DNA from 4 places in the Carnobacterium pleistocenium FTR1 genome. Region 2 is predicted to be linked to each of the others. Evidence: predicted binding sites of a transcription regulator. Region 2 holds the regulator's gene; each other region holds the start of a gene.
What was found. The regulator CtsR, encoded in region 2, represses protease genes until heat stress. The targets are predictions, from matches to a motif close to TTGGTCAAAAAAGGTCAAANA.
Positions count from the first base shown of each region.

Region 1: a site for CtsR is predicted at 1,808-1,828, ahead of BP17_RS09095 (ATP-dependent Clp protease ATP-binding subunit). Genes of this name have one in related genera too.
Region 3: a site for CtsR is predicted at 1,618-1,638, ahead of clpB (ATP-dependent chaperone ClpB). Genes of this name have one in related genera too.
Region 4: a site for CtsR is predicted at 1,356-1,376, ahead of clpP (ATP-dependent Clp endopeptidase proteolytic subunit ClpP). Genes of this name have one in related genera too.

Region 1 covers NZ_JQLQ01000002.1:1,844,435-1,847,826, forward strand. Annotated here, with positions in the region: gene ptsP (phosphoenolpyruvate--protein phosphotransferase) at 1-1,050, opposite strand, end outside; gene BP17_RS09085 (phosphocarrier protein HPr) at 1,050-1,316, opposite strand; gene BP17_RS09090 (hypothetical protein) at 1,458-1,673, opposite strand; gene BP17_RS09095 (ATP-dependent Clp protease ATP-binding subunit) at 1,882-3,392, shown strand, end outside.
Region 2 covers NZ_JQLQ01000002.1:2,439,979-2,443,370, reverse strand. Annotated here, with positions in the region: tRNA gene BP17_RS11955 (tRNA-Arg) at 1-40, shown strand, start outside; tRNA gene BP17_RS11950 (tRNA-Pro) at 75-148, shown strand; gene BP17_RS11945 (CtsR family transcriptional regulator) at 1,037-1,498, shown strand; gene BP17_RS11940 (ATP-dependent Clp protease ATP-binding subunit) at 1,525-3,392, shown strand, end outside.
Region 3 covers NZ_JQLQ01000002.1:1,615,755-1,619,146, reverse strand. Annotated here, with positions in the region: gene BP17_RS07970 (Cof-type HAD-IIB family hydrolase) at 1-178, opposite strand, end outside; gene BP17_RS07965 (prolyl oligopeptidase family serine peptidase) at 315-1,076, shown strand; gene BP17_RS07960 (metal-sulfur cluster assembly factor) at 1,159-1,488, shown strand; gene clpB (ATP-dependent chaperone ClpB) at 1,680-3,392, shown strand, end outside.
Region 4 covers NZ_JQLQ01000002.1:2,271,952-2,275,343, reverse strand. Annotated here, with positions in the region: gene BP17_RS11165 (gluconeogenesis factor YvcK family protein) at 1-50, shown strand, start outside; gene whiA (DNA-binding protein WhiA) at 85-1,041, shown strand; tRNA gene BP17_RS11155 (tRNA-Arg) at 1,225-1,296, shown strand; gene clpP (ATP-dependent Clp endopeptidase proteolytic subunit ClpP) at 1,460-2,056, shown strand; gene BP17_RS11145 (DsbA family protein) at 2,186-2,713, shown strand; gene BP17_RS11140 (sugar-binding transcriptional regulator) at 3,019-3,392, shown strand, end outside.

The sequences.
Region 1 (3,392 bases), 600 kb from region 2:
TGGCAACGTTAGATAAGGTAATTCTTTGTCTCCGCCAATATCCATTGTACGAACAACAACGCCTTTACCTTCCATACCTTCTAAAACTTCTTTATAAGCTTCAAACTGAGCTTCTTCTGTAGGAAAATCAGGTGAATCCATATAAAGGAATTCTGTACGGTATAATCCAACAGCTTCACCACCATTGCTTTTTACGCCTACTAAATCTTTTGGAGTACCAATATTTGCAGCTAATTCGATGTGCTTTCCATCTGCTGTAATTGTTGGTTCATCTTTTAATTTATCCCATTCAGCTTTTTGATCTGCAAAAGCTTTTGCTTTTGCTTCATACGTCGCAACATCAGATGCTTCTGGATGAACGATTACATCGCCTTCAAGACCATCGATGATGATAAGATCTCCTTCTTTAACAAAAGAAGTAATATCTTTTGTTCCTACAATTGCAGGAATTTCTAAAGAACGAGCCATAATTGCTGAATGTGAAGTACGTCCACCGATGTCGGTAACAAAAGCTTTCACAAATTGGCGATTTAATTGAGCAGTGTCACTTGGTGTTAAATCATGAGCAACCACAATCACTTCTTCATCAATCATTGAAGGATTAGGAAGTTTCACGCCTAACAAATGACTCAATACTCGTTTAGTAACATCTTTAATATCAGCTGCACGTTCACGCATGTAAGGGTTATCTTCCATGCCTTCAAACATACTGATAAACGTATCTGTTACTTCTTTCAAACCACTTTCTGCATTAAATTTATTATCATTAATAGAGCTTTCAATGCTCCCGATTAATTCTGGATCAGATAGAACCATTAAATGCGCATCAAAAACTTGGGCTTCTTTTTCACCTAGAGATTCTGCTGCTTTAGACCGAATGATCTCAAGTTCTTTTGATGCTTCGTTTAATGCCGATTTTAAGCGGTTAATTTCTGAATCAGAGTTCTCAACTGAAATTTTGTTGAAAGTTAAATCGGGTTCAGTTAGTAAGTAAGCTTTTGCGACTGCAATACCGTCACTTGCTGCGATCCCATTTAATTTTTCAACCATTATTCAGCTAAGCCTTCTTTCTTCATTGTTTCTTCGATTCCTGCAAGAGCTTCAGATTCATCTGAACCATCAGCAGAAATAGTTACGTCAGCACCTTGTCCAACGCCTAATGACATAACGCCCATGATTGATTTCAAGTTTACAGATTTACCTTTATATTCTAGGTTGATATCTGAACTAAATTTGCTTGCTGTTTGTACTAGTAACGTTGCTGGACGTGCATGAATACCTGTTTCAGCTACTACATGAAATTCGCGTTTTTCCATAATAAAAAATCCCCTTTAATATATATTATTTTTGAGAACACTATCTAGTTTCAGCTGTTAAAACCATTTTTTCCAGCAAAAACATTCGATATAGCCCTTACAACTTATAAGATTACCATTTTTTTCTTATTTTAACAACTATTATTTTCCTAATATTTCTCTTCCACTTTTCAAGTTAGAGCTATACCGATAAATAACATTTCCATTATGAAGAGCCTCTCCAATAATCGATTCCTTCTCCTCATGATTAATCCAAATTTCTCTAAAAATCATAAAATCTTTTTTTTCAATAGTTATGGCATTCGTATCTCCTTGAAGCAATTGTTTCAACTGTATTTGCAATTCTTCTCTGCTCACTATTAAGACGTCCTTTACTATTTGTTTTAACCTATTTTATTCTATTTAGTTTAATTCAAAAAATTCAAAAAATCAAAAATTATAATGCTAATTACTTGAAAGTCAAAAAAGGTCAGTGTATAATGATAATCAACAAGGTCAGTAATGGTCAATCATTTATTTGACTTTATTTGATTTATTAACCTATTAAATGAAAGGTTGTGTTTAAATGTTATGTCAAAACTGCAATCAACGCGAAGCAACTATCCATTTATTTACCAATATGAATGGTCAAAAAGGTCAATTGGATGTTTGTCAAAATTGTTATCAACTTATAAAAGATGCTCAAAATCATGGTGAAATCAGAAATGATCGTTCACCGCAAGATCCTTTTGGATTTGGAAATTTAGATCAGTTTTTCCGCTCTATGCAAAATAATCCAAACAACAACTCGCAACAAAATAGTCCTAACACCCCTCCAACTCAAAGAGGTTCTGGAGGTCAGCCACCTATAAATAAAAAACCAGGACTCCTAGGCGAATATGGGACGAATCTAACAGAATTAGCTCGAACGGGTGCCATTGACCCCGTCATTGGACGCGATAAAGAAATCGAACGCGTAATTGAAATTTTAAATCGCCGCACTAAAAATAATCCAGTCTTAACTGGTGAACCTGGTGTTGGTAAAACGGCAGTCGTAGAAGGCTTAGCACAAAAAATTGTTGATGGAGATGTCCCTCAAAAATTATTAAGCAAAGAAGTCATTCGACTAGACGTTGCTTCTTTAGTTCAAGGAACAGGTATCCGAGGCCAATTTGAAGAACGTATGAAACAATTAATGGATGAATTAAAGAAAAATCCACAAATTATTTTATTTATTGATGAAGTCCATGAAATTGTTGGAGCTGGAAGTGCCGAAGGAAGTATGGATGCTGGAAATATGCTTAAACCAGCTCTTGCACGCGGTGAGATGCAAATGGTTGGAGCAACAACATTGAAAGAATACCGTACGATTGAAAAAGATGCTGCTCTAGAGCGACGCATGCAGCCCGTACGTGTTAACGAACCGACCGTTGAAGAGACTATTACCATTCTCCAAGGTCTACAAAAAAAATATGAAGATTACCACCATGTTCATTATACAGATGAAGCTATCAAGAGCGCTGTCAGCTTATCTAATCGTTACATCCAAGATCGTTTTTTACCCGACAAAGCTATTGATTTATTAGATGAATCGGGTTCCAAAAAGAACTTGACGATACAAATTGTTGATCCAAAACAACTTGAGGATAAAATTGCAGAAGCTGCTCAACAAAAACAGTTAGCTCTACAACAAGAGGATTATGAAAAAGCTGCTTTTTATCGTGATCAAGCAAAAAAATTCTCTACTATGAGAGATCAACAAAATCCTGATTCAGTTGAACCTACAATAACTGAGCAGGATATGATTGAAATTATCGAAATGAAGACTAACATCCCTGTAGGAGAATTGAAAGAAAAAGAGCAAACACAATTACGGAACTTAGGGCAAGACTTAAAAAAACATGTCATTGGACAAGATGAAGCAATTGATAAAGTTTCCAAAGCCATACGCAGAAGCCGTGTTGGGTTCAATAATAAAAACCGTCCGATTGGTTCTTTCCTTTTCGTAGGGCCTACTGGGGTTGGAAAAACTGAATTAGCTAAACAACTAGCTTTAGAATTATTTGGAAACAAAGAAGCCTATATTCGATTTGATAT
Region 2 (3,392 bases):
ACGAATCAAGGGGTTAGAGGTTCAAGTCCTCTTGGGTGCATTTCTTTTGAAAGAAAAATTAAGAAGTAATTGAACGGGAAGTAGCTCAGCTTGGTAGAGCACTTGGTTTGGGACCAAGGGGTCGCAGGTTCGAATCCTGTCTTCCCGATAAATAATTTTAAAAAGATGATTTCTCTTAATAATTAGAGAAATTATCTTTTTTTTTGGTTGTATAATTGTTTTGGTTCTAGGTCAAATAGTGTGGATGCTTCAAGATGAAATTTCTTCTGGAATGTACGAACTTGCTTGTGAAGCCAGGGGAGCTACCTGAAGACCTGGAAAACCATAGTCTTAAGGTTTTCAAGCCTTAACAGAGCGTTAACTCTCTGTTATTCGCATTGAATTCAATGATATGGTTACAAGCAGAACCTATTCCGCCAGAATTTTTAGGTGAGTTATGTAATTAATTTTTTTATCCACACCAAAAATTAGACAGCTATTTTTTCGTCTGATTGGTAGTATTCATATGCACGAAAAAAACAGTTTCTATCTATAAAAGAAAATAAAACAGACTTTTTTTCGATAATCAAAGCTATCATCGTTGATTTGTATTTGGTTAAAAAAGACACTACTTTTATTTAACAGAATTAGATCCGTAAAAAGCTACATTAAATTGAGAGTCAATTTTTAAAATTGGCTAATACTTTAGCCATGCATTTTTCTTAGATAAAAAGATAAACTTTAATATTTATTTTCTTTGTCTATTGGGCAATAGAAGAAGTTTCGGAGTTAATTTAGATGAAATGAGTAAAGTTACTTTTCAAATCTTCTTATTTCTCGTATAATGAAAGTCAGGATTAGTCAAGAATGCTTTCTAGTTTTTACTAGAGGTATCCTCCGCTATTAATTTAGTTTATGTTATTGATAAGCTAAATGATTAAGTCTAGTGTTAGGACGATAAGAAAAGGAGTGTTACTAAAAAAACACCGTTGTAAAGTAGAGAAGGTAAAATTATTATCTTTATCATACACTGAAATGTTTTAGTAACAGGTAACCCATGCATAATCAAAATATGTCGGACATCATTGAAGCTTATTTAAAAAAAGTTTTAGGTCAAGATGAACGAGTCGAGATCAGACGCAGCGAGATGGCAGATCGATTTAATTGTGTTCCTTCTCAAATAAATTATGTTATAAATACTCGTTTTACAGTGCAACAAGGTTATTTGGTTGAAAGTAAACGTGGTGGTGGCGGTTATATACGTATCATTAAAGTGAAACTGTTGGATGAAGCTGAGATGTTGGATATGATGATCGATATCATTGGAAATAGAATCACTCAAAAGAATGCTTATTCTATTATAGAAAGATTATTTGAAACTGAAATGTTGACTAAGAGAGAGGCAAATATTATGCTATCTGTAATGGGAAAATCACTCTTAAATGCTGATGGAATAGACGAAAATGAATTACGAGCTAAACTATTAGTGGCCTTTTTGAACAATTTGAAATATGAATAAAGAATAAAATCGGAGGCGAAATATAAATGGATGAATTATTTTCTGAAAAAGCAAGAATGGTTTTGATCATGGCGCAAGAAGAAGCAAAGGGATTTCGTCACCACTCTGTAGGGACTGAACACATTCTTTTAGGATTGATTATGGAGCAGGATGGAATTGCTGGGAAAACGTTAAGACAATTTTCTGTGACTGAAGTCGATATTAGAGAAGAAATCGAACACTTTACGGGCTATGGAACAATGAAGTACCTTTCTAAAAATGCTATTCTTCCTTATTCTCCAAGAGCTAAACAAGCTATTACATTTGCTACAGATGAAGCAAGACGTATGGGTTCAGCACTTGTTGGCACAGAGCATTTATTGTTAGGATTACTACGCGAAGAAGACATTTTATCATCTAAAATTTTAAGCAATTTAGATATCAATTTAAACAAAGCTCGTCAAATCGTATTGAAAAAAATTGGTTTGGGTGATGCAACAAATGCTAAAGGTAGAAAAGCAAAACCAGCTGCTAAACAAGTTGCAGGCACACCAACCTTAGATTCTTTGGCTCGCGACTTGACTGCTGTGGCAAGAGAAGGGAAATTAGATCCAGTCGTTGGTCGTCATAAAGAGATCAAACGTATTATTCAAGTGTTGAGCCGTAGAACAAAAAATAATCCTGTTTTAGTAGGAGAACCCGGTGTAGGTAAAACAGCTATTGCTGAAGGATTAGCACAAAAAATCAAAGATGGTGAAGTTCCAGCTGCATTAGCAAATAAACGGTTAATGATGCTCGATATGGGTTCATTGGTAGCTGGTACAAAATATCGTGGCGAATTTGAAGAACGAATGAAAAAAATTATTGATGAAATTTATCAAGATGGTGAAGTTATCTTATTCATAGATGAGCTGCACACGCTAATTGGTGCTGGTGGGGCAGAAGGTGCTATTGATGCATCTAATATTTTGAAACCTGCATTAGCACGTGGTGAACTGCAGACTATAGGAGCAACAACATTAGATGAATATCAAAAATATATTGAAAAAGATGCTGCTTTAGAAAGACGATTCTCACCAATTCATGTGGATCCTCCTTCAGAAGAGGAAACAGAAGAAATCTTGTTAGGTTTACGTTCTCGTTACGAAGAACATCACGGTGTTAAAATTACGGATGAAGCTATACATGCTGCAGTTAAGCTTTCATCTCGTTATATTACATCAAGACAATTACCGGATAAAGCTATTGATTTGATAGATGAATCTGCTTCTAAAGTACGTTTAGATGTTTCAGGTAAACCTTCTCCAGTTGCAGCTGCAGTCTCAGACTTAGAAGCTTTGATACAAAATAAAGAAGATGCTATCCAGTTACAAGATTTTGAACAAGCTGCGAGAATTCGTATAAAAGAAATGAAACAACGTAAAAAAATTGAAAATTTATTACAAAAACAAGAAGGAAAAGCTTCTTTAAACTCACTAGAAGTAACTGAAAGAGATATCGCAGAGGTTGTATCTTTATGGACGAGTATCCCTGTTCAGCAAATGGAACAAAAAGAATCAGACCGTTTAATGAATTTAGAAAAAATATTGCATAAACGAGTGATTGGGCAAGAACTAGCTGTTGGATCAGTTTCTAGAGCAATCAGACGTTCTAGGAGTGGGTTGAAAGATCCTAACCGTCCAATAGGTTCATTTATGTTCTTAGGACCTACAGGTGTTGGTAAAACAGAGCTAGCTAAGGCTCTTGCAGAAGCAATGTTTGGCAATGAAGAAGCGTTAGTTCGGGTAGACATGTCCGAATTCATGGAAAAATACAGCACGAGTCGTTTAATCGGCTCACCTCCTGGATATGTTGGATATGATGAAGGTGGCCAATTAACCGAAAAAATCCGTCAAAAACCTTATTCTGTTATCCT
Region 3 (3,392 bases), 820 kb from region 2:
CCATACCTAATTGAGCGTAAAACTGTTTACTATTGCGATAAGGTCTCCCAGTTACGATCGATACAAGGTGACCAGCATTTCTTAGAGTCGTTAAAACTTTTTTAGTCCTAACTGAAATTTCTGAACGATTATTTAATGTAGTACCATCTAAATCAAGAGCAATTAATTTTTTATTCATCAAGATCCTCCGACTGTTATCCATTTTTATTAATAAAAGTTTCTAAGTATTTTTTATGATACACTTACTACAAAGAATCTATACAAATAGTGTAACATAAAGTCTATAAGAATAAATATAGAAAGAAGATAGATAGATGATAACAGTAAAACATGAATCCATTAATGGGATTCCTTTATTAGAAGTTGTATTAACAGAACGGGTAAATGAAACCTTGCCAACAGTTATTTTTTATCATGGATGGACAAATCTTAAAGAAAGTTCTTTAGTTCATGGCTATGAAATTGCTAAAAAAGGCTTTCGAGCATTAATACCTGAAGCTTATTTGCACGGGGAAAGAAGCGAAGGAACGCCGGTAAATGAGAGAAGCTTGGAATTTTGGGATGTTGTGCAACATAATATTGTTGAATTTCCCATGATAGTTGATCACTACGTTAAAGCAGGGTTAACGGATCAAAAACGTGTTGGAGTTTCAGGGCTCTCAATGGGTGGAATGACAACGAGTGCAATTTTGACGCAATACCCTTGGTTGAAAACGGCTGTTGTGTTAATGGGAAGCCCGTCACCAATCTCCTTTTCTAAGTGGTTATTAACATCAAAATGGCAAACAGGAGCAGAAATCAATCTTGAGTCGGATCAATTTGCTCCGGCTATTGAATCCTTAAAAATGATTTCACTTGATTTACAACCCGAAAAAATTAATGGGAAATTTGTTCACTTTTGGCATGATGAAGACGATGATTTGGTACCTTATCAACCTACTTTTGATTTTTATAAAAAAATTAAGGACCAAGATTATGGAAGGCATGTTAGTTTTACAACAACTGGGAGTTATGGTCATCATGTTCCATATATGATTTCGATTGAAACAGCTGAATTTTTCAATAGACACTTATAAAAAAACAGATCTCTTGCTGAAATGATTTACTTTGAAGAAAACAAAAGGTAAAATAGAGTCAAAAAGAGAAGGCGGTTACCATATGGAACCAACTAATGAAAATCAAACAGAAGAGCTTAAAGGGCGTATAATGACAGCATTAGAAAAAGTTATAGATCCAGAGCTAAACATTGACATTGTCAATCTAGGGTTAGTTTACGCTGTTGAATTGATAGATGAAAATTGTTGTGTGATAAAGTTAACATTAACTACGATGGGCTGCCCATTAGCAGATACGATTACCAGTGATATTATGGCAGCTATGCAATCGATCTCTGAAATTACTTCAACCGAAGTGAAGTTAGTCTGGTATCCGGCTTGGGACACAAGCAAAATGAGCCGTTATGCAAGAATTTCATTAGGTGTGAGATAAAAAAGTTTACTCTACTAAAAAGTTAGAGTGAACTTTTTTAGTAGTTATAATAAAATAAAGGCTTTGGCTTTGAGAGTTGAAATTTTGTTAAGGAGAGTCAACAATATACTAAATAAAAGTCAGATGTTTCATTTGACCTTTACTGACTAATTGAATATAATAAAATTAATAAAATTCAAGGAGGAGTTTGAATGGATATTGAAAAAATGACTACAACAATGCAGCAAACCTTTGGAGAAGCTCAAAGTATCGCCGTAATGAGAAAACATCAAGAGATTGATCTTCTCCATTTATGGAAAGTTTTTTTAACACCCAATCATTTTGCGCGAGGATTTTACCAATCGTTAGGGATCAATACAGAAAACTTTGAATCTTTTGTAGACCAAGAATTAGATAACTACCCAACTGTAGAAGGCTCGAACGTTCAATATGGACAAGGGATGAGTCAAAATTTATACCGTCTATTAACGGAAGCCGATAAAATTAGAACGGACTTTCAAGATGATTTTCTTTCTACCGAAATCGTTTTATTGGCACTAATGAAACTAAAAAACCACAGCTTGACTAATTTTTTGACTAAAAATGGATTAACTGAAAAAATAGTAAAAAAAGAAATTGAAAAAATAAGAGGAGGAGATCGTGTGACCTCACAAAATCAAGAAGAAACGTATCAGGCACTCGAAAAGTATGGAACAGATTTAGTCAAGGCTGTAAAAAGTGGAGATCAAGACCCAGTCATCGGAAGAGATGACGAAATTCGTGATATGATTCGTATTTTATCTCGTAAAACAAAGAATAATCCTGTATTGATTGGAGAACCTGGAGTAGGTAAGACAGCTATTGTTGAGGGGTTAGCCCAACGAATCGTTCGAAAAGATGTACCAGAAAACTTAAAAGGGAAAACAATTTTTTCATTAGATATGGGATCTTTGATTGCCGGGGCAAAATACCGTGGAGAGTTTGAAGAACGTTTGAAAGCTGTACTAAAAGAAGTGAAAAAGAGTGAAGGTCAAATTATTTTATTTATCGATGAGATCCATACCATTGTTGGCGCTGGAAAAACGGAAGGCAGCATGGATGCAGGAAATTTATTAAAGCCTATGCTAGCTCGTGGTGAACTGCATTGTATTGGTGCAACGACACTAGATGAATACCGAAAATATATGGAAACGGATAAAGCTCTTGAAAGACGCTTCCAAAAAGTACTCGTTGATGAACCGACAGTAGAAGAAACCATCAGTATTTTAAGAGGACTAAAAGAACGGTTTGAGATTCACCACAGCGTAAATATCCATGACAATGCAATAGTCGCTGCCGCAACGTTATCCAACCGTTATATTACGGATCGATTTTTACCAGATAAAGCAATTGATCTAATAGACGAAGCCTGTGCAACTATCCGGGTTGAAATGAATTCAAGACCCACTGAATTGGACCAAGTTTCTCGCCGCTTGATGCAATTAGAAATAGAAGAAGCTGCGTTGAAAAAAGAAAAAGATGATGCCAGTATGCGGCGATTAGCGCTTATTCAAGAAGAATTATCTAATTTGCGTGAAGATGCCAATCAGTTGAAGATGAAGTGGGAGACAGAAAAAGAAGAAGTAGCTAAATTACGTGATAAACGTGCTGAAATCGAAAAGGCGCGTCATGAATTAGAAGAGGCAGAAGGCAATTATGATTTAGAACGAGCCGCCGTTCTCAGACATGGACAGATTCCAGCCCTAGAGAAAGAATTGAAACTGCTTGAAGAGCAACAGTTGGCAGCTCAAGATGGTCAAGTCAGATTGGTACAAGAATCGGTTACTGAAGAAGAAATTGCAGTCGTTATCGGTCGAATGACGGGTATTCCTGTCAGCAAGTTGATCAAGGGAGAGCGCGAAAAATTGATGCATTTAGATGCATCT
Region 4 (3,392 bases), 170 kb from region 2:
TATTTAAAATGGCTTTTGATAACAGACGTGTAGAAAGAAAAAATAGTTAGTAAACCAACTTTAAAAGAGAAAGGAGGCTGTCATATGTCTTATGCTTCAGAAGTGAAAAAAGAATTAACGCAATTAGAAGTTCATAGAGAGCATGCTAAAGCTGAATTAGCCGCATTGATTCGCATGAATGGGACAGTTGGTTTGGTGGATAAGAAATTCATTCTAAATGTACAAACTGAGAATGCTGCCATTGCACGTAGAATTTATGTTTTGTTAAAAGATCATTTTGATGTTGAAAGTGAACTACTGGTGCGCCGGAAAATGAAACTAAAGAAAAATAATATTTATATTGTGCGATTAAAACAAGGAACTCAAGAAGTTCTTTCAGATTTATCTATTATGGAAGGTATGTTTCTTCATAGCCATGTTTCAGATGAAGTAATAGGCAATACGCAAAAAGTCAAATCTTATTTACGTGGTGCATTTTTAGCAGGAGGATCAGTCAATAATCCAGAAACGAGTCGTTACCATTTGGAGATCCATTCAAGTTATGAGGAGCATAATGATGATATTTGTCAAATGATGAATCAATTTGGTATGAATGCTCGTACACTAGAAAGACGGAATGGGTATATTACTTATTTGAAGGAAGCCGAAAAAATTGCTGATTTTCTAGCCTTGATTGGGGCAACTAGCGGTATGCTTAAATTTGAAGATGTCCGCATTATCAGAGATATGAGGAATTCAGTCAATCGGTTGGTCAACTGTGAAAATGCTAATTTAAATAAGACGATTGATGCGGCTAGTAAGCAAATTGAAAGCATCAAGTTCATTGATGATACAATTGGATTAGATAAGATACCTTCAAAATTAAGAGAAATTGCACTGGTCCGTTTAGAAAATCCTGAAGTAACTTTAAAAGAATTGGGAGAAATGATTCCGAGTGGAACAATCAGTAAGTCTGGAATCAATCATCGATTACGTAAACTGAATGAGATGGCAGAAAAATTGGGAACAAAAAAACGTGATAAGATTGATATAAGTATCTGAGATAAAAAAAGCTAGGTTAGTTATGAGAAAAAACTTCATTACAAGAAAATCTAAGCTTTGTCCTATTACTTTGATAGCATAGAAGTTCTACTTGTTTTTTCATTATAACTGGGCTACACTATAATAGTTGGTATTTTACTAACAACAGAAATTAGTTAAATCATTGTTAGGTTAAGTGTAGTAGTCCCCTTAGTGTAATGGATATCACGTAAGATTCCGATTCTTAAAATAGGGGTTCGATTCCCTTAGGGGGCATTCTTGTGATTAGAAAAAATTCTAATCACTTTTTTTTATCAAAAAAACAACGAACAAAAAAATTGACCTTTATTGACCAATAAAGTAAAATGAGTCTAGTAACTTATTGAGTTGATATTTTAGTTACTCATAAAGAAATGAACAATTGAGGAGGAAGTAAATTATGAACTTAGTCCCTACAGTAATCGAACAATCTTCAAGAGGTGAACGTGCCTATGATATTTATTCTCGTCTTTTAAAAGACCGTATCATCATGTTAAGTGGTCCAGTAGACGACGACCTTGCAAATGCTGTAATCGCTCAGCTTTTATTTTTAGATGCACAAGATTCTGAAAAAGATATTTACATTTATATTAATTCACCAGGAGGCAGTGTAACTGCCGGATTAGCGATTTTTGATACAATGAACTTTATTAAAGCAGATGTTCAAACTATCGCAATGGGTATGGCAGCTTCAATGGGAAGTTTCCTATTAACAGCTGGTACAAAAGGCAAACGTTATGCTTTACCAAATGCTGAAATCATGATTCACCAACCATCAGGTGGTTCTCAAGGACAAGCAACCGAAATTGAAATTGCTGCTCGTCATATTTTGAAAACGCGTGAACGCTTGAATAAAATTTTATCAGAGCGTACAGGACAACCAATTGAAGTTATCCAACGCGATACAGATCGTGATAATTATATGTCTGCAGAAGATGCAAAAGCATATGGTTTGATTGATGAAATTATGGAAAATAGTGCTGCTTTAAGTAAATAAATAACATGGAAAGAGATTGGGATAATATTCCGATCTCTTTTTTCTTGAAAAAAGAATAAGTTGAATGCGTTTAACTGATCTACTATTGTCTGTATAATAGAAATAACTTACAAATGAGGAGGATTTTTGATGGATATTAGTAATATAAAAGCTAACCAAGTAAACACAACTACTGGAATTAAAATTGGAAGTGAAAATGCTCCAGTTAAAGTAATTGAATTTATTAACTTAGCATGCCCTTATTGCAAAATGTGGTATGAGGACTCAAAAGACTTATTGGCAGAATATGTCTCAGCTGGGAAAGTGCAACGCATCATTAAGCATTTTGATAAAGAATCATCGGGGTTGAAAAAAGGAAATGTGTTACACCAATATTTAGACTACACTGATCCTGAAAAAGCACTTGAAGAAATAGATTTCTTTTTTGAACACCAAAATGAGTGGGGAAGGTTAGCAAATTTTGATGATATTGCAACTTATGCACAAGAAAAAAGGAATCTAGCGGTGCAATCAAATGAGACTAGAGCTCAAGAAATTAAAAAAGAAGCAAATGAAGCAGTGGTTGTACTGGTTCCTACAGTCTTTATTGGTGAAGAGATTTTTGATGAAAATATTACACAACAAGAACTTAAAGATTTAATAGAAGCACGTATTTAATAAAAGAAGCAACCGGAAACAGCAATACACTTGTGAAAAAGACATAATTCAGTCAAAGTTTCTTTGTAGAATTTAATGAAAAACTTAGAAACATAATGGTTGAAAGATAACTAGATAACTGTTACAATAATTGATGTGAGAGATGGTAATGGTGCCTTTATCAGTACTGTTGATAAATGATAAGAAAACCGAAACAGGAAACTGATAGTTTGATTTTCATTTTGATTCTCTTGTTTTTTTAAGTAACAAGGGTCGCCGAACGACTAACGCGGTCACAAAGCGTCCAACGTAGAAAGAGGTCGCTTATGCAAAATGTATTATCAGTTATTGAAGAGGTCATTCCAGATATCATGTTTACACTTCAGAATCGTTATCACATTTTGCGCAATGTCTTTTTATTAGGTCCTGTAGGCAGAAGAGTTTTAGCCGATCGTATGGGAATCACAGAACGTGTTTTACGTACTGAGTCAGAGGGCCTAAAGAAGCAAGGTTTAATAAAAACTTCAAAAATGGGGATGGAATTAACCGAAAAAGGTGAAACTATTTACCATCAATTAGACCAGTTAATGGGTCAAATATTGGGAATGAAAGAGAAAGAAAAACAACTTGCTTCTTATTTAGAAATAGAACAATGCGTGATAGTTTCCGGTGATATAGATGAACTGCCAAAATTAAATGA